4 regions of the Bradyrhizobium sp. SZCCHNR3119 genome follow, and region 1 is predicted to be linked to each of the others. Evidence: predicted binding sites of a transcription regulator. Region 1 holds the regulator's gene; each other region holds the start of a gene.
The links. Region 1 encodes LexA, which represses DNA repair genes until DNA is damaged. Its sites were predicted from a motif close to TGTTCNNNNTGTGTTCNG; they were not measured.

Region 1 (4,646 bases):
CGGAGGAAAAGGTCGCGCTGGACCAGGCCTATCACCGGGTGCTGGCGCGGGACGTCGCGGCGCTGCGGACCCAGCCGCCGCAGCCGATGTCGGCGATGGACGGCTATGCGGTCCGCGCCGCGGATGCCGACCGCGCCCGCGCCACGCTCAAGGTCATCGGCGAGATCGCGGCCGGCCGGCCGTTCGATCGCACGCTCGGGCCCGGCGAGGCCGCGCGCATCTTCACCGGCGGCGTCGTTCCCGACGGCGCCGACGCCATCGTGATCCAGGAGGACACGATCGCGGATGGCGACCACGTCACCATCACCGAAGCGGCCAGGAAGGGCCGGCATATTCGCCCGGCCGGCGCGGATTTCCACGAAGGCGACGTGCTGCTCAAAGCCGGCCGACGCCTGAGCGATCGCGACCTGTCGCTCGCCGCCAGCATGAACTATCCCGAGCTCCCGGTGCACCGCCGCCCCAAGGTAGCGCTGCTTGCCACCGGCGACGAGCTGGTGATGCCGGGGTCGAATCCCGGTCCCGGCCAGATCGTCTATTCCAACGGCTACGCGCTGCGCGCCCTGGCGCGCGCCGAGGGTGCAGATCCCATCGACCTCGGCATCGCCGCCGACACGCTGGACTCGACGGTCGCAGGCATCCGCCGCGCGCGCGAGGCGAAAGCCGACATCCTGATCACGACCGGCGGCGCCTCGGTCGGCGATCATGATCTGGTCAAGCAGGCGCTGGACGCCGAGGGCGTGGACATGGCGTTCTGGAAGATCGCGATGCGCCCGGGCAAACCGATGATGCATGGACGGTTGGGCCAGATGCGCGTGATCGGCCTGCCCGGCAATCCCGTCTCCTCCTATGTCTGCAGCCTGTTGTTTCTGGTGCCGCTGATTCGGAAGCTCGTGGGCTTGGCTCAAATCCACCCTGCCCGCGAGACTGCGCTGCTCGGCCGCGACCTCGCCGCCAACGACGTCCGCGAGGACTATCTGCGCGCGCGGCTCGAGGTGCGCGCCGACGGCGCGCTGGTCGCAACGCCGGTGACGCATCAGGATTCCTCGCTGCTCGGCAACCTCGCGCTATCGCAGGCCCTGGTGATCCGCCCGGCTTTTGCGCCCGCGGCAAGTGCCGGCTCCGTCTGCGAGATTCTGAGGCTGCCAGACTAAACAGGGTGCAGCTGCCAAATATACCGCCAGGGATCTCGCAGCTATTTTGCGGGCATCGAGCAGGCATCTTGCGCACCACCTTCATTGCAAATTAATGATTGCAGAACACATATCGAACAGATAGTGTCCGTTCATGATTTGTTTCGAAGATGTTGCGGGCGCCGCGAACTGAGGACGTTTCGAACGAGAACGCTTCAAACGAGAACGTCTTGAACGAGAGCGTCTTGAACAAGAACGTCTCGGGCGAGAACGACACATCAACCTGGGGATCTGGTCGAGATGCTGACGCGCAAACAGTACGAACTTCTGCGGTTCATCAACGAACGTCTGAGGGAAGCTGGCGTGCCGCCCTCCTTCGATGAGATGAAGGACGCACTCGATCTGCGCTCGAAGTCGGGCATCCATCGTCTGATCACCGCGCTGGAAGAGCGCGGCTTCATCCGCCGCCTGCCCAATCGCGCGCGCGCCATCGAGGTGATCAAGCTGCCCGAACTGTCCCAGGCGGCGAACAACCGGCGTGGCTTCACGCCGTCTGTCATCGAAGGTAATCTCGGCAAGGTGCGCACCAGCACGCCGGCGATCGACGAGGGCGATCGTCCCGTCGCCGTCCCGGTGATGGGCCGCATCGCTGCGGGCACGCCGATCGAGGCGCTGCAGACGCGCAGCCACACCATCAGCGTCCCGGCCGACATGCTCGGCTCCGGCGAGCATTATGCGCTGGAAGTCCGCGGCGACTCGATGGTCGATGCCGGCATCCTCGATGGCGACATGGCGCTGATCCAGCGCAACGACTCCGCCGACACCGGCGACATCGTCGTCGCGCTGATCGACGATGAGGAAGCCACCTTGAAACGTTTCCGCCGGCGCGGCGCCTCGATCGCACTGGAGCCGGCCAACACCGCTTATGAAGTCCGCATCCTGCCGCCCAACCGCGTCAAGATCCAGGGCAAGCTGATCGGGCTGTACCGCAAGTACTGATCGTCACGCGCGCGAACTGGATCGCGCGCAATTTGATCTGACGCGTTGGAGGTCTCTTCCGACGGCGCTGATGATGATTGCACTTCGATCGCGATGCAACACGCTCAAACGCTTGTGATCGCGAAGCGCCGTACGGGGTGCAGATCAGCGCAGAATTGCCGTCAAGCACGCGCTAACATCGTTCCTGATGTCCACTCTGATAGAGGCCTGCGCCTGTCCGGGGGGAGCGTGGGTTGCTATCTCGAACGAGGAGCGATCCGATGTGTGACTATAGCCTGCATGCTGTTGCGTCCCGCCCGGCGAAAGTCGGGGAAACGCTGATCTCGACGACGTTCCGCGGAACCTCGACCCGCGGCTTCGCCTCCGAGAGCGAGCCGAATGTCGCCGTGTGTATGCTGCCCGGGACGGAATTGGCGTTTGCCGACGACGTTCGCTACGACAGCCGCTGGATCTGGACCCGCACGATCCGCGACCGCGTGGCCAAGTTCAACACGATCGAGAAGCATGTGCCCGATCGCCACCATGATGCGATCGAGTTCGCAGATGGTCGGCATGTGCTGGTGACCCAGCTCTGCGAGGGACAACGCGTCACCGTGCTGCAATTGCCCGCGACCAAGCAGCCGGCCGAGCGCAGGCCGCTGGGCACCGAGGCTTCGAGCAGCAGCGAAACGACGCCGGTGCGGCGGATCTCGATCACCTGAACTGAGAAGCGCAACGGATGCGAAGACAAATGGGAACATTCGGCCCTCGGCGGAAGTTATGGTTCGCCGGGGGGAGAATGGCCCGTGGTCAACAAGATCAATTGGCAAAAGGCCGGGCGCATCACTGAGCCCGGTCGTTACATATTCACGTTCGGATGGCTGACCGTGACGGCCGACGATATCGCGGTCTGGCAGCAACATCCCGATGCGCTGTTCACCCTGGTGGAGCTTCCACCGCCATCGCGAAGCCCGTCGGATGGCGACGAGGACGACGACGCATCCGAATATCATCTCGGCACGTTCGAACTGCCGGATTGCTAATCCACCGCCCCCTGCTCCGCCTCCGGCGGCGTCGCGTCCTGGGATCTTGGCGCCGGCGAGCGCGGCGCCAGCGTTGCCTGGAAATCGCCCGCATCGGGAGCAGCCGGCCACCACGGCCGCTGCGTGCCGTTGGGCCGGACGGCCTCGACCGCAAAGCCGTCGCCGCGCCGCGTGAGGGCCAGTCCACCCTGATGCTGCAGCCGGTCGCGATCTACCACTAAGGCCGTGCAATCGGGCGGCGCTTGCCTGACTGTCACGACCAGTGCGGCCCGCGCGCAATCGTCCTCCAGGGCCTCGGCGCGCAGCGCGAGCGAGACGAAGCGGCCATCGGCAAGCGGCACCACGCAGCCGGCGTCATCGCAGGACACGCCGTCGCCGAGCGAGCTATCGGCCGGCGTTCGCGCATCGGCATCGGCGGCGAGCCATTCCTGAGCAAGGAAGGCGTCCTTACCCGTCCGGATGAGATGCAGCCGGCCCTCGCGGCCGCGCACCGCGACGTTGCGGCCATCGGCGGAGATCAGCATGTCCGGCTGCGGCGTCATCAGCGCCCAGAGAATCGAAGCCGCAAGCAGACCCGCGCCGCTCCAACGCAGCGGCGTGCGCAGCAGACCCATCAGGATGAGGCCAAGACTTGCGGCGATCACGGGACCGATGCCGAACGCATGGATGCGACCGACCGCGCCGGGCAGGTTTGCCACCCAGCGCGTCACCGCGATCATCCAGTCGATGCCCCATCCCATCAGCGACCAGAACGGACCGTCGAGCCCGAGCGGCGCCGCGAGCAGTCCCAGCAATCCGGCCGGCATGACCAGAGCGGAGACCACCGGCATCGCCGCGAGATTGGCGAGCACGCCGTAGGGTGTCACGCGATGAAAATGAAACGCGGCATAAGGCGTGGTCGCGAGCCCCGCGATCAGCGAGGCCAGCAGCAGCATGGCCAGTTCGCGGCCGCCCCATAGTGCGATGCGCGCTGTCGTCGAACTGTCGGGCGTCGCGAACAGATGCGGCAGCCCGAGTTGTACCAACGCCACCAGGCCTAAGGTCGCGGCGAACGACATCTGGAAACTGGGGTGCACCAGCGCCTCCGGCGCGATCGCTAGCACGATCATCGCGGCGACAGCGAGCGTGCGGAAGGTGATGGCGCGGCGATCGACCAGCACGGCGATCAGCACGACGGCGGTCATGTAGAAGGACCTTTGGGTCGCGACTTCCGCGCCCGACAGCAACAGATAGAAGGCCGCGGCGACAAGCGCGGCGGCAGCCGCCCACTTCTTGATGGGGTGGCTGACATGAAGCCCCGGGATCAGCGCCAGCAGCGCGCGCACGGCAAAGAACACCACGCCGGCAACGACGGCCATGTGATAGCCGGAGATCGACAGCACATGGCCGAGCCCGGAGATGAACATGGCGTCGTTGACCGGCGTCGTAATGGCGTCGCGGCGGCCGGTCAGTAGCGCGGTTGCGATCGCGCGCTCGTCGCCGTCGAGCCGGGCGC
Region 2 (4,646 bases), on a different contig from region 1:
ATCGAGGCAACGCTGCAGCGCCAGCTCAATCTGCATCTGCGCGTCGAACACGCGTATGCAGGCGCGCCCATCCTCTTTGGCCCGATAGAGCGCCGCATCGGCTCGGGCGCAGAGCACCTCGACATCGATATCGCCGTCGAGGTGCGCGGCGATGCCGATCGAGCAGCTGATGGACTGTGGCTGGCCTGCGATTGCCAATGGCTGCAGCAAGCCTTCGCTGAGCCGTTCGGCGAAGGCGATGGCGCGCTCCTCGACATCACGGCCCTGGAACACCACGATAAACTCATCGCCGCCCAGCCGTACCGGCAGGTCATCTGCCTCGCAGCTGGACCGGAGCACGTCGGCTACCGCCGCGAGGACGCGATCCCCGGCTTCATGGCCGCGCGTGTCGTTGATCGTCTTGAAGTTGTCGATGTCGAACAGCAGGAACGCGACGCCCCGCCCAGCGGAGCACGCCGCGTCGGCGACGTCGCGGAAGTGACTCCGGTTGGCAAGCCCGGTCAGCGCATCGGTGCGCACGAGGCGTTCCAGCGCGCGGTTGGAATGCAGCACCTCGCTGTTGGCTTCCGCAAGCGAGGAGGCAAGGTCCGTGGCTTCGAATGCGGTGACTTGGCTGGCGATGAAGCCGCGCTCTCCGACGCGGGCAGCCCGGAACAGCATCAAGGTCAGGAAGAGGACGTCGAGCGCGATGATGTAGCTGACGCCGCTCCCGGACATCAGCATCCTCGACAGCGTGGCCCCCATGAGCGGCGCGCCAAACGCAATCGCCGGCGGCGAATAGGCGAGACTCTGGATGATTGCGCCGGTCGTCGTCCCGGCCATGATGAAGACAACGCAGTATATCGTCTGCGTGGCGAGGAAAGCCCCGAAGCAGAGCGGCACGACCGACCATAGCAGCCCGCTCAGGAACGCCGCGACGGTCAGGGACCGCAGCACCCGCTGCGGATCGGTTTCCAGCATTCCCGAGGATTTCATCCTCAGAATCCACCAGGCCCGGACCAGTGCAAAGGCGACCGCGGCGGCGAGCCAGGAGGAGATGATCGTCCCTCCATGCTCGAGATAGATCAGCAGCGCGAGCGAGACCGCGATCGCAACGTTCGAGAGCAAAGTCAGGGCGATATTTTGCAGCAGGCTCGTCGCCTGCGCTCTCGCAAGTGCCGCCGGCCTCAGCTCGCTATCCTTGATCTGCATGCTTGGCACTGGCGGCCTTCAATGGTCGAATTGACGGAACGACGTGGTGATTGTGGCCCGGAGGATCCGCTCGCGCGGAACGAGCATCCAGAGTGGGGCCTAAGGCGACGTTAATTCGCTCCGGCGGATGTCCTTGATTGCCGCGCAGCGGCGCCTCCTCGTGTTCATGTATTGTTCTTGCGGCTACTGGCGTCTTCAGTTACCTTCCACCCGTTGGGGAGGGCGGCATGGTCCAGCGCGTCACTACCGTTGCCTTTGAAGGGATCGAAGCCCGCGCAGTGGACGTGCAGGTCCAGGTTGCGCCGGGGTTGCCGGCCTTTGCCATCGTCGGCCTGCCGGACAAGGCGGTCTCGGAAGCGCGCGAGCGGGTGCGCTCGGCGCTGATCGCGTCGGGTCTTGCGCTGCCGGCCCGGCGGATCACCGTGAACCTGGCGCCAGCCGACCTGCCCAAGGAAGGTAGCCATTACGACCTGCCGATCGCGCTCGGCCTGATGGCCGCGATCGGCGCCATCCCGCCGGATGCGCTGAGCGGCTTCACCGTGCTGGGCGAACTCGGCCTCGACGGCTCGATTGCGCCTGTCGCCGGCGTGCTGCCGGCCGCGATCGGTGCCAATGCCCGCGAGGAAGGCCTGATCTGTCCGGCTGCGTGCGGGGCCGAAGCGGCCTGGGCCAGCCCCGATATCCAGATCATTGCGGCAAGCTCGCTGATCCAGATCGCCAACCATTTCAAGGGCACGCAGGTGCTGTCGCGGCCGCAGCCGAAGATCCACGAGGCGCCGTCGAGCGCGCTCGACCTGCGCGACATCAAAGGCCAGGAGAGCGCCAAGCGGGCGCTCGAGATCGCCGCGGCAGGCGGCCATCATCTGCTGATGATCGGTGCGCCCGGCGCCGGCAAGTCGATGCTGGCGGCGCGGTTGCCATCGATCCTGCCGCCGCTGTCACCGGCCGAGCTCCTTGAAGTCTCGATGATCGCCTCGGTGGCCGGCGAGATCGAGGGCGGCGCGCTGACCTCGCGACGGCCGTTCCGCAGCCCGCATCATTCGGCCAGCATGGCGGCACTGACCGGCGGCGGCCTGCGCGCCAAGCCCGGCGAGATTTCTCTCGCCCATCAGGGCGTGCTGTTCCTGGACGAGCTGCCGGAGTTCGATCCGCGCGTGCTCGACTCGCTGCGTCAGCCGCTGGAGAATGGCGAGGTCTCGATCTCGCGCGCCAACCATCGCGTGACCTATCCTGCCCGCTTCATGCTGGTCGCAGCGATGAATCCCTGCCGCTGCGGCAACGCCTTCGAGCCCGGCTATGCCTGCAAGCGCAACCGGATCGAGCGTTGCACCGCGGACTATCAGATGCGCATCTCCGGTCCGCTGATGGACCGCATCGACCTGCGCATCGAAGTGCCCGCGGTGACCGCAGCCGATCTGATCCTGCCGCCAGCCGCCGAGGGCTCGAAGGAGGTCGCTGCGCGCGTCGCAACGGCGCGCGGCATCCAGCTTGCGCGTTACGCGGCAGCCGGCCTGCCGCAAGTCCGCACCAATGCCGAGGCGCCGGCTGCCGTGCTGGACGAGATCGCAAAGCCCGATGCGCAAGGCCAGAAGCTGCTGCGCGAAGCTGCGGAGACCATGCGGCTGTCGGCACGCGGCTATCATCGGGTGCTGCGCGTCGCCCGGACGCTCGCCGATCTCGACCATGCCGACAAGATCGGGCGGCTGCATCTGGCCGAAGCCTTGTCCTATCGCGCGCTCGCGGACGAAGCGCGGCACGCGGCCTGAGCCGCTCCTCCGTCAACAGGACGGTAACCAGTTCCCTTTACACTCCGCCAACCATAACAGCCGGTGTTGTCGGCTCGGGATTGGCGGGTATGTGATGTTGCGTTTCAAAGTGCTGGTGATGATCACCCTCGCGGTGACGGCGGCGGTCGTCGGCAAGATCGAATTATCCTCCGCGGCTCGCCCCTGCATCGTCGTCGGCGCCGACGCCGTCGAGATCGGCTCTACGCCATTTCATGCCGACCTCCACGTCGACTTCACCGATGACCCTGCGCTTGCCACGGTTCGTGTCGCCCTGACGGACAGCCCTGAGACCGCCGATCTCGTCATCGTCGACGATGGGACGGTGGCGGATGACAAAGGCTGCGGCGCCGCGGCGGCGACCGAGTTCGTCGCACTGGCCGCCAATCCCGCACAGAACCCGCCGTTGCGGATTTATCTCACAGCGGACGGCCCTGCTGACTATCGGATATTTGTCCGATTCACGCGCGTCACCGCGCGCCAGGCGGCCGCGCTGATCGTCGGCGCGCACGGCGGCAGATCGCACCTGGCCGACGCGCAGTTCTGAACGGAATTAGGACCTCGTTCACCTTGTTCGCACGGCAACGCCGCTGCTGAACACCGGCTCAAGCTCTCCGCAAGATAGCAACCGCATGTTGGTTGGACTGATCGGCAACGTTCGAATTCATCAGGGGTATGGCGATGGGACGGTTCTTCCGCATCAAGCTGCGCTTGCTCCGCTTCGCGCGCCGCCACCAGCTTGTGATCGCCATTCTGCGCTCGCTGATGATCTTCTCCGCCGGGTTCGGCGGCGCCTACGGCTTCATCAAGGCCAGCCTGTCCGAAAACTCGGGCTACAATCCGCATGCCTTTGCGATCGGCGCCAGCTTTCTGTTCGCGATCGCCTGCGTTGCGCTCGCAACGCTCAGCATGCGGCTACGCTTCGTCGCCAAGAAGCTCCACAAGCTCGCGCTCCACAACGAGGTGCTCGCCGACCGGAACTGGGAGCTGCAGGAAGCCGAGCAGCGAGCCCGCAGCCTGTTCGAGTCCCAGGGTGACCTGATCGTGATGCGCGATGCGGACGGCTGCATCACCTTCGTCAACGACGCTTATTGTCAAATGGCAGGCCTTGATCGGGAGAACCTGCTCGGCAGCCGTTTTGTCTTCGAACTGATCGAACAGGGCGACAACGCGCTCGAGCCGAACGGCACGCGCGTTCACGACCAGCGCATCGAGAGCGCGATCGGACCGCGCTGGATCGCCTGGCGGGAAGCGCTGGTGCGCTCGGATGCCGGGCAGCCCGCGGTGCTGCAATGTGTCGGCCGCGATGTCACCGACCGTACCGAGACCGAGCGCGCATTAGCCGAAGCCCGCGACCAGGCCAATGCGGCGAGCCGTGCCAAGTCGCGCTTCCTGGCGATGGCGAGCCACGAGATCCGCACGCCGCTGAACGGCATCATCGGCATGAGCGGCTTGCTGCTCGACACCGCTTTGACGCCGGAGCAGACCACCTACGCCAGAGCGGTGAGGACATCGGGCGAAGCACTGATGTCGTTGATCGAGGAGCTGCTCGACTATTCCAAGATCGAAGCCGGCAAGCTCGACCTGGAGGCGCGGCCGTTTGCGCTCGCGCCGCTGATCGAGGACGTCACCGAATTGCTGGCGCCGCGGGCGCAGGCGAAGAATCTGGAG
Region 3 (4,646 bases), on a different contig from region 1:
CATCCTCACCCGCTTCAAGCTCGAGCTCGCCTTGCTCGGCGACGGCCCCGAGATCGATGCGATGCGCAAGGACATCGACGAGATGTCCGGCATGCTGGAAGACTATCTCGCCTTCGCTCGCGGCGACGGCGGCGAGGTGGCGCAACCGACCGACATCTCGAACGCGCTGGAGGAGTTGCGCAGCGATGCCGAGCGCAACGGCCACACGGCCTCGGTCGCATTCCGGGGCCTGCCGGTCGTCACGGTGAAACCGCAGGCGTTGAAGCGCTGTCTCGGCAATCTCGTGTCCAACGCGGCGCGCTATGCCGACACGATCGCGATCTCAGGCCATCGCGATCACCGCTACCTCACGATCACCGTCGATGATGACGGCCCGGGCATTCCGCAGGCGATGCGCGAGGAGGTGTTCAAGCCGTTCCTGCGGCTCGATCATGCGCGCAATCAGGACGAGGGCGGCACCGGTCTCGGGCTTGCGATCGCCCGCGACATCGCCCGCTCCCATGGCGGCGACATCATGCTGGGCGAGAGCCCGGCGGGCGGCCTGCGCGCGACGGTGCGCATTCCGGTGTGAAGGCTGCAAAAGCATGGCAGCCAAGCGACAGGCTCGCGGAGTGTAGGAATCGGACGCTCGGGTGTCGCCGGGGCCTCAGTGATGCCCCTGTGCCTGCGCTCGAATCCCGCCTACTGCTTGGCGCCGGGAATCAATGCCTTCAGCTTGTCCATGTCTTTGACGTTCAGCTTGAAGCCACCGCCTGGCATCACGATGTCACCGGGCTTCTGACCCGGCTTGCAGGCCCCCAACCACTTCGCCTCGATCGTCATCGTGGTGTCGCGCAGGACCTTGGCCAGGCTGGTGTCGCGCACGACATTGCTCACGCCCTCGCTGTGTGAGGTCGTCTTCACCGTGTAGGCCGAGTTGAAGTCGCCGGTGATCTCGGCATGTGAGGCGGTGTTCACGCCGCGCATGCTGCATACCGAATCGACGACATAGCCGGTCGGCGTCTTCTGCACGTCCTGCTTGGAGCAGATCTGCTTGGCCATCGGCGAGACCATGTTGTTGAGGTCCTTGTCGGTGGTCTCGTCGGTGCAGTGCTGCATGGTCATGTCGGGCATCTGCGAGCCCGTCCTGACCATCTTCATTTCCCAAAGCCCCGGCTTGCGGGTCGGCAGCTCGGCGGCGAATGCGTTGCTGAGGGATGCCGCGAGCAGCACGCTGCATCCCAACAGCTTCGCGCCGACCTGTCCGCGGATCATATTCGCCTCAGCTTCCCGGGTGATTCCAGACCGGCTCAGTACAGCGTGCGCAACGGACGCTGCGCCGAGTCGTACGGCACCCAACGGCACGAGAACGACAAATAGCCGCCATACCGGGCGTCCACCGCCAGGAACTTGACCACCTTGCCGTAGGACGCGCAGTGGTCGACCGCCAACTGCCTGGCATCGGTGGTCTGGGCGAGCGAATAGGCGATGATGCCGCCGGTGTCATTACCCTTGAATGCCGGCACCCAGTCGGCCCGAGCCGGGCCTGCAGCCAGCGCGACGCCCACGGCCATCAGCCCGACGGCCTTGGAAACGACGTCGAAAAAACTGGGCTTCGTCATCAGCATTGCAATCTCCATCGGTTAGCTCCCATCCTAAATGGGCTGTCCGCGCAAGAAAAGAACACCGCGCGCGGAGTCCCCGACTTGTCGTGGAGTGTTGCCGCGTTGCACTTGACCTCATCAGGCCGGCACGGCACGTTCCATTCTTCTCTCCAGCTTTGCGGATGGCCTATGCGCGACCTCAGCATCTCGTTCAAGACCATTGGCGCTGTCTGCGGCGCGGTGCTCGGCGTTGTCACGGCTGTTGCCCCAGCGCAAGCTGCCAACCCGCTCGAGCTGAACTTCTGGCTGTCGGGTCCGAAATATGATGGCCGCCTGTCCCCCTGCGAATCGGCCCTGTCCAGAGTCGCCAGCGACTTCCGGGACAAGGAAAGCACGTTCTGGAATTCCTCGTTGACCATCACGGGCTTTTCAAACATCCACGAAATCGCTTTCCGGCCCTGGCAGTCCGACAATATTCCGCGACGCTACTGCACCGGCACCGCGATGATCAGCGACGGCAAGGCGCGCACCGTCAATTTCTCGCTGATCGAGGATGCCGGCTTTGCCGGTTACGGCGAGGGTGTCGAATTCTGCGTGGTCGGCCTCGACCGCAACTGGGCCTTCAACCCCGCCTGCCGCGCGGCGAAGCCCTAAGACTCCCACCGACTGAACGGGACTGGACGAGACGCGTCGCAGGCTTTCGCCGGCGCGCGGCTCCAATTTTGTTCTTGAATTGTTCTTTCGCCTCCTGGTAGAGTTCTCGCCATGTTCCTGGGAGCTCGCCATGTTGGATCGGTTGTCTGATCGCCTGCCCACCTACTCCGGCCGCGGACTGCGGACAATTCAGATCCTCGCCGCTCTCGCGCTCAGCGGGATCACCCTGTGGTCGGCCCAGCTCTCGCCAGCCCAGGCGCAAGACCGCCGCCAGAACGCACCGGGCGCATTCGATTTTTACGTGCTGTCCTTGTCCTGGTCGCCCTCGTTCTGCGCGGACGTCGAGGAGCGCGGCAATGGCGGACGGTCCCAGCAGTGCAGCGGCCGTCCCTACTCTTTCGTGGTCCACGGGCTCTGGCCGCAATATGAGAACGGCTATCCGGAGTATTGCGAGCAGCCGTCGCCGCGGCTGCCGCGCAACATCATGGTCTCGATGCTCGACCTGATGCCGGCGCCGGGGCTGATCTACAACGAGTGGGACAAGCACGGCACCTGCTCCGGACTGCCGGCCAAGGCCTATTTCGAGACCATCCGCAAGGCTCGGGCGGTGATCAAGATTCCGCCGGAATTCCTCGACTTGTCCGAGCCCAAGACGGTGACGCCGGCCGCGGTCGAGGAGGCCTTCGTCAAGGCCAATCCCAACCTCACCAATTCCGCCGTCGCCGTGACCTGCAACCGCACCCGGCTCAGCGAGGTCAGGATCTGCCTCTCGAAGGAGCTGCAGTTCCGCTCCTGCGATGAGATCGATCGCCAGGCCTGCCGCCGCGACGAAGTCACGATGCCGCCAATCCGCGGCGGCTGAGGCCCGCGATCTCGTTCAAGGCGTAATCCCTGGAACGGCGCCATCGCTGATGAGCGCTGTTTCCGTGATGATGCAGGGTTACTTTCGTCGCAAGACGTCGTAACTCACAGCGATGAACTACCGTCACGCCTTTCATGCCGGCGGCTTCGCCGACGTCATCAAGCACATCGTGCTCACGCGCATCCTGATCTATCTGCAGGAGAAGCCGGCCGCGTTCCGCGTGATCGACACCCATGCCGGCGCGGGTCTCTACGACCTCACGGGCGAGGAGGCCAGCCGCAGCGGCGAATGGCGGACCGGAATTGCCCGCATCATGCAGGCGCGGTTCTGCGATCAGGCGCTTGCTCTGGTGGCGCCCTATCTCGACATCGTCCGGGCCTTCAATCCCAAGGCCGAACTCGCCGCCTATCCCGGTTCGCCCTTGATCGCGCGCGCCCTCCTGCGGCCGCAGGACCGGATGACGGCCTGCGAGCTCGCACCTGTCCCGCGCAAGCATCTGATCGACGTGCTGCGGCGCGATACCCAGGCCCGCGTCGTCGATCTCGATGGCTGGGTGGCGCTGCCGGCTTTCGTGCCGCCAAACGAACGGCGCGGCCTCGTGCTGATCGATCCCCCCTTCGAGGCGAAGGATGAATTCGAGCGGTTGGGCGAGCGCTTCGCAATCGCATTCGCCAAGTGGCCGACTGGTATCTATTTGCTCTGGTATCCAGCAAAGAGCCGCCGTGCGACCGACGAGTTGGTGCAGCACGTGGCGGGGCTGGCGGCGGCGGCAAAACCGCCCGGTAAGTTGTTACGTGTCGAGTTCAGCGTGGCGCCGCAGGTCGCCGGAGAGGGGCTGGCCACTACCGGCCTCCTGGTCGTGAACCCGCCCTGGACGTTGCATGACGAGCTTAAGGTCATCCTGCATGAGTTGGAGAAGCCGCTCGGCCAGGGCGGGGCCGCGCGCTTCCGGCTCGAGTTCCCCAAAGCCGGGGCCGGCAATTAGTCGAAAATCCATAGGCAATTGCCGAGGAACCGTAGTAAAATAACTGATTGAGACTGGCTTTACGTTCCGCTTCCGCGAATGGTTGCGGCGGGGTGATCAAGGCCCAACAAGAATCCGAGCGACCCGACACATGCACAATGTCGGCTCGTAAAGGTGGCCACGCTTTCCGATTCAGTGATGCCCGGTCGGACGCTGCGCATGTCGCGCAGTGGAGGAAGCAATGCGGGGGGAGGAGTTTCCCGATGCCAATGACGGGTACGGTCAAGTTCTTCAATGGTGAACGCGGCTACGGCTTCATCAAACCGGATGATGGCGGGCGCGACGTGTTCGTGCATATCACCGCGGTCGAGCGCGCCGGATTGAAGGATCTGACTGAAGGACAGCGGATCAGCTTCGAGGTTGAACCGGACAAGAAGGGCAAGGGCCCGAAGGCGGTCAATCTGGTGCTGTCGTCGTAAGGCCGCCGATCGACACTCGTCCGCAGTTTGCGGCGGAGTGCGAAGGCGAGGAATACGAACGTCCTTTTGTTTGTCGTTTGAACTTGGAGCCGCGGACGGCGCAG
Region 4 (4,646 bases), on a different contig from region 1:
CGCGGCCAGCGCATCCTTGCGGCTGAGGAATTCGGAGAAGGCGCCGATCGCGGCATGGATCACGCGCGTCATTGCCGTGTCCGCGGCCGTCGCTGCCTCAGCCGTCTTGGATTGCGCCGGCTCGGTCGCGAGGAGAGCTGTGACAGTGCCGATCAGCACCAGCGCGGCCATGACGACGTAGCCCCACATCCACGATGAAGCTCGCGGCAGCCCGCGGCTTTCGAACGCCGAGACGACGACAAGTGTGCCGGCCGTCGAAATCAGCATGCCGATGCGGTAGGCGGCGACATAAGCGGCCATGCCGGCGGCCTGCTCGCTTTCGGGCAGACTTTCGACGCGGAACGCGTCGACCACGATGTCCTGGGTCGATGAGGTTGCTGCGACCAGGAGCGCGGCCAGTGCCACCATGAACGGCGCCCGCGCAGGATCAGTCAGCGCGAGCAGGATGATCGCGGCAATCAGCAGCAATTGCGCGAAGACCAGCCAGCCGCGGCGGCGGCCGAAGGCGGCCGTGAACAGCGGCACGTGCAGCGCATCGACCAAAGGCGCCCACAGGAATTTCAGCGTGTAGGGCGTGCCGACCAGGGCGAACAGGCCGATCGTTCCGAGATCGACGCCGAGCTCGCGCATCCAGATCTGCAATGTCGAGCCGGACAGCGCCAGCGGCAGGCCGGAGGAGAAGCCCAGGAACAGCACCACCAGCACGCGGGGCTGCAGGTAGACGGCGATGCTCTCGCGCCAGGTGGGGGCGGGGGCATCGGCCTCGTGCGAGCCGTTATCGGCGCTGATGTCGGATGCGGCGTCGGGTGCGGTCATGGAAGGCGTGTAGCAGATTTAGTCGCCTCCACCAAAACACTCGTCGTCGCCCGGCTTGACCGGGCGCCCCCGTATTCCAGAGGCAGTAATTATAGAGCTCCGGCAATTTGCGGATAGAGGTCAATCCAGTTCGGGTTTTCTCTTTCGATCAGAGAAGTTTCCAATCGTGTGGCCACTTCTTCAGTCGTTTTTCGCGCCGGATCGCTGGTTCAACCTGATCGAAGACTTCGAAATAAACGAGGCGAGCAACGTCGTATCGCTTAGTGAAGCCGTCGGCCACTTTCATCCCATGTTCCGCAACCCGCCGCATCAGATCGTTGGTGACACCAATATACAGTGTGCCGCCGATACGGTTTGCGAGAATGTAAACGTAGAAGCTGCGTGCGCCCATCTACGGTCTCTGGGATACTGGATCGCCCGGTCAAGCCGGGCGATGACGACTTTTGCTGAGTAGGCTTCGTCCCCCAAATGCAGCAAGCCAACTCACTCTCCCGCCTGCATCCGGCCTGAGAGAGGGAACAAGTCCGGCGCCGCGGCCGGGGTGATCCGCGGGGAATCGACTGATGCGTCGGGCTTGCTGAAATCGAGCTCCTCGATGCGGCCGGCGCGCTTCTCGATCTTGTCGGCGGAGATCAGGATCTGCCTGACATCCTCGTTCACGTCACCGAAATGCTTCTGCAGCTTGAGCACGCGCTCGCGCAGACGACCGAGATCGTCGCCGAGGTGCATGACCTCGTTGCGGATCTGGTCGGCGGCGTCGCGGATGCGCGCGTCCTTCATGATCTGCTGCATTACCTGGATCGCGAGCATCAGCAGCGACGGCGATACCAGCACGATTCGGGCGCGATAGGCCTTCTGGATCACGTCGTCGAAGCCGTCATGGATCTCCGCATAGACCGATTCCGAGGGGACGAACATCAGCGCGGTGTCCTGGGTCTCGCCGGTGATCAGGTATTTCTCGGCGATGTCGTTGACGTGCTTGAGCACGTCGGCACGCAGCCGCTGGCAGGCGAATCGCTTCTCCTCGTCGCTGCGCGCATCATGCAGTGCGGTGACGGCTTCCAGCGGAAATTTCGCATCGATGCACAGCGGACGCTGATCGGGCAGGAATACGACGCAGTCCGGCCGTTTCCCGCTGGTCAGCGTGTATTGGAATGCGTAGCTGCCTTTCGGCAGTCCATCCTGGACGATCGCCTCCATTCGCGCCTGGCCGAAGGCGCCGCGCGCCTGCTTGTTGGCGAGCACGTCGCGCAAGGTCGTGACCTGTGTTGTCAGCTCGGTCAGGTCCTTGTGCGCGTTGTCGATGATGCCGAGCCGCTCGTGCAGCACGCGCAAGGAATCCATCGTGTGGCGCGTCGTCTGCTCCATCGACTGGCCGACGCGATGCGTCACCGAATCCAGCCGCTCGTTGACGGCGCGCGCGAGCTCCGCCTGGCGGCCGGCGAGCACCTGCGTCATCGCATCGACGCGGCCGGAGGCCTCGTTCTGAACCCGCAGCATTTCGGACAGGCGCAGCTCCAGCTCGTCGGCGCGCATGGCCTGCATCATTGCAAGCGCTGCGCCGCGCCGCCCGGACCGGGCCACCGCCACCGTGATGGCAACAAGGAGCAACAGCACTAGCGCGCCGAAGCCGAGCAGTGCGTCAGAGGCCCGGACCGGCAGATCGCCGATCGCGAAGACGACAGGGTTCACGGAGGTCATCGGACCCCTATACCAGATTCCTGAGTAAATAGGAACAAAATAAGAACATTTATGGTTAACCGCGGGTTAAAACTCTTGGTTAACGAGGTTCTAAAAAACACGGTTCGCGATGACTTAAGCGTCGGCGGTTCAGATTGACCGCGTGCCGTCCGGCGCTTAAATCGCCCGCCATGGCCTTACGAGAAATCATCATCCTGCCCGACAAGCAGTTGCGGCTGGTGTCCAAACCTGTCGAAAAGCTGACGCCGGAGATCCGGCAGCTGGTCGACGACATGTTCCAGACCATGTACGACGCGCCCGGGATCGGGCTCGCCGCGATCCAGGTCGCGCAACCCTTGCGCCTCATCACCATGGATCTGTCCAAGCGGGACGAGAATGGCGAGGGCAATCCGGAGCCGCGCGTCTTCATCAACCCGGAGATATTGTCCAGGTCGGACGAAATGTCCGTCTATCAGGAGGGCTGTCTGTCGATCCCCGAATATTACGAGGAGGTCGAGCGGCCCGCGAAGGTGCGGGTCCGTTTCACCGATCTGGACGGCAAGGTGCATGAGGAGGACGCCGAGGGCCTCTATGCCACCTGCATCCAGCATGAGATCGACCACCTCAACGGGGTGCTCTTCATCGACTATTTGTCGAAACTGAAGCGCGACCGCGTCATGAAGAAGTTCGCCAAAGCCGCCAAGCGCGCGGCGGAATGATCGACGTCTCTCTCCGTCATGGCCGGGCAAAAGCGCGAAGCGCGTCTTAGCACGACAAGCCAAGCGACCCCGGCCATCCACGCTGCGGCCTTGAACGACCAAAGACGTGGATGCCCGCGACAAGTGCGGGCGTGACGAGCGCAGGGAGGCTGACCTCGCAAGACGAGATTGCGCCAATGCCCCTTCGCCTGATCTTCATGGGTACGCCGGATTTCGCCGTGCCGACCTTGCGCGAGCTCGCCGCCGACGGCCACGAGATCGCGGCCGTCTATACCCGCGCACCGAAGCCCGGCGGCCGCCGCGGGCTTGCGCTGCAGCCGACACCGGTGGAGCAGGAGGCGCGGCGGCTCGGGATTCCCGTGTTCACGCCGAAGACGCTGAAGACCGAGGCGGCGCTCGCTGAGTTTCGCGCCCACAATGCCGACGCGGCCGTGGTCGTGGCCTATGGCATGATCCTCCCCCAGGCCATCCTCGATGCGCCACGGCTCGGCTGCTACAATCTGCATGCCTCGCTGCTGCCGCGCTGGCGTGGCGCCGCGCCGATCAATCGCGCCATCATGGCAGGCGACGCCGAGAGCGGCGTCATGGTAATGAAGATGGATGCCGGCCTCGACACCGGCGATATCGCGATGGGTGAACGCATTGCGATATCGGATGCGATGACCGCGTCCGATCTGCACGATCAGCTCGCCGCGATCGGCGCCGGTCTGATGGTGCGTGCGATGGCAGCGCTGGCGCATGGCGACCTCACATTGACGAAGCAGCCGGCGGACGGCGTCACTTACGCGGCCAAGATCGACAAGGCGGAAGCGCGGATCGACTGGAACAAGCCGGCGCACGCGGTGCTGCGCCACATCCATGGGCTGTCGCCATTTCCGGGCGCCTGGAGCGAGGTCGAGGTGGACGGCGAAGCGGTTCGCGTCAAGATTCTCCGCTGCGAGCTTGCCTCCGGTTCCGGCGCGGTTCATGCCGATCCTGGCGCGGTGCTCGACGATCACCTGACGATCGCCTGCGGTGAGGGCGCGATCCGCATCATCGAGCTGCAGCGCGCCGGCAAGGCGCCGATGCAGGCTGCGGATTTCCTGCGCGGCACGCCATTGAAGCGCGGTGCCCGCTTTTCCTGAGGCTGTCATACCCCGCGGAAGCGGGGTATCCAGTACGCCGAGACGTCCATTGTCGAACCGAGTGCCGGTGGATACTGGATCGCCCGCCTGCGCGGGCGACGACGGCAACAACAGAACCATATGCCCCGCTACAAGCTCACCATCGAATATGACGGCGCACCGTTCTGCGGCTGGCAGCTGCAGGCGAGCCTGCCCTCCGTGCAGGGCGCGCTGGAGGCGGCGGCGCAGGCGACCTGCGGCGTCGCCACCCGCGTCCACGGCTCGGGACGGACGGATGCCGGCGTTCATGCGACGGGACAGGTCGCGC

Region 2: a site for LexA is predicted at 1,353-1,370, ahead of QX034_RS12750 (YifB family Mg chelatase-like AAA ATPase). Genes of this name have one in related genera too.
Region 3: a site for LexA is predicted at 2,307-2,324, ahead of QX034_RS06090 (ribonuclease T2). Genes of this name have one in related genera too.
Region 4: a site for LexA is predicted at 2,548-2,565, ahead of QX034_RS14695 (DNA recombination protein RmuC). Genes of this name have one in related genera too.

What each region holds. Positions count from the first base shown of each region.
Region 1 covers NZ_JAUEUV010000002.1:999,355-1,004,000, forward strand. Annotated here, with positions in the region: gene glp (gephyrin-like molybdotransferase Glp) at 1-1,151, shown strand, start outside; gene lexA (transcriptional repressor LexA) at 1,431-2,129, shown strand; gene QX034_RS31975 (hypothetical protein) at 2,390-2,830, shown strand; gene QX034_RS31980 (hypothetical protein) at 2,915-3,151, shown strand; gene QX034_RS31985 (ComEC/Rec2 family competence protein) at 3,148-4,646, opposite strand, start outside.
Region 2 covers NZ_JAUEUV010000001.1:2,734,334-2,738,979, reverse strand. Annotated here, with positions in the region: gene QX034_RS12755 (putative bifunctional diguanylate cyclase/phosphodiesterase) at 1-1,191, opposite strand, end outside; gene QX034_RS12750 (YifB family Mg chelatase-like AAA ATPase) at 1,419-2,957, shown strand; gene QX034_RS12745 (hypothetical protein) at 3,052-3,522, shown strand; gene QX034_RS12740 (PAS domain-containing hybrid sensor histidine kinase/response regulator) at 3,657-4,646, shown strand, end outside.
Region 3 covers NZ_JAUEUV010000001.1:1,255,224-1,259,869, forward strand. Annotated here, with positions in the region: gene QX034_RS06070 (ATP-binding protein) at 1-571, shown strand, start outside; gene QX034_RS06075 (DUF3617 domain-containing protein) at 682-1,254, opposite strand; gene QX034_RS06080 (hypothetical protein) at 1,290-1,607, opposite strand; gene QX034_RS06085 (hypothetical protein) at 1,773-2,237, shown strand; gene QX034_RS06090 (ribonuclease T2) at 2,368-3,099, shown strand; gene QX034_RS06095 (23S rRNA (adenine(2030)-N(6))-methyltransferase RlmJ) at 3,212-4,084, shown strand; gene QX034_RS06100 (cold-shock protein) at 4,327-4,542, shown strand.
Region 4 covers NZ_JAUEUV010000001.1:3,156,758-3,161,403, forward strand. Annotated here, with positions in the region: gene QX034_RS14685 (AmpG family muropeptide MFS transporter) at 1-816, opposite strand, end outside; gene QX034_RS14690 (GIY-YIG nuclease family protein) at 965-1,207, opposite strand; gene QX034_RS14695 (DNA recombination protein RmuC) at 1,300-2,508, opposite strand; gene def (peptide deformylase) at 2,688-3,215, shown strand; gene fmt (methionyl-tRNA formyltransferase) at 3,392-4,339, shown strand; gene truA (tRNA pseudouridine(38-40) synthase TruA) at 4,460-4,646, shown strand, end outside.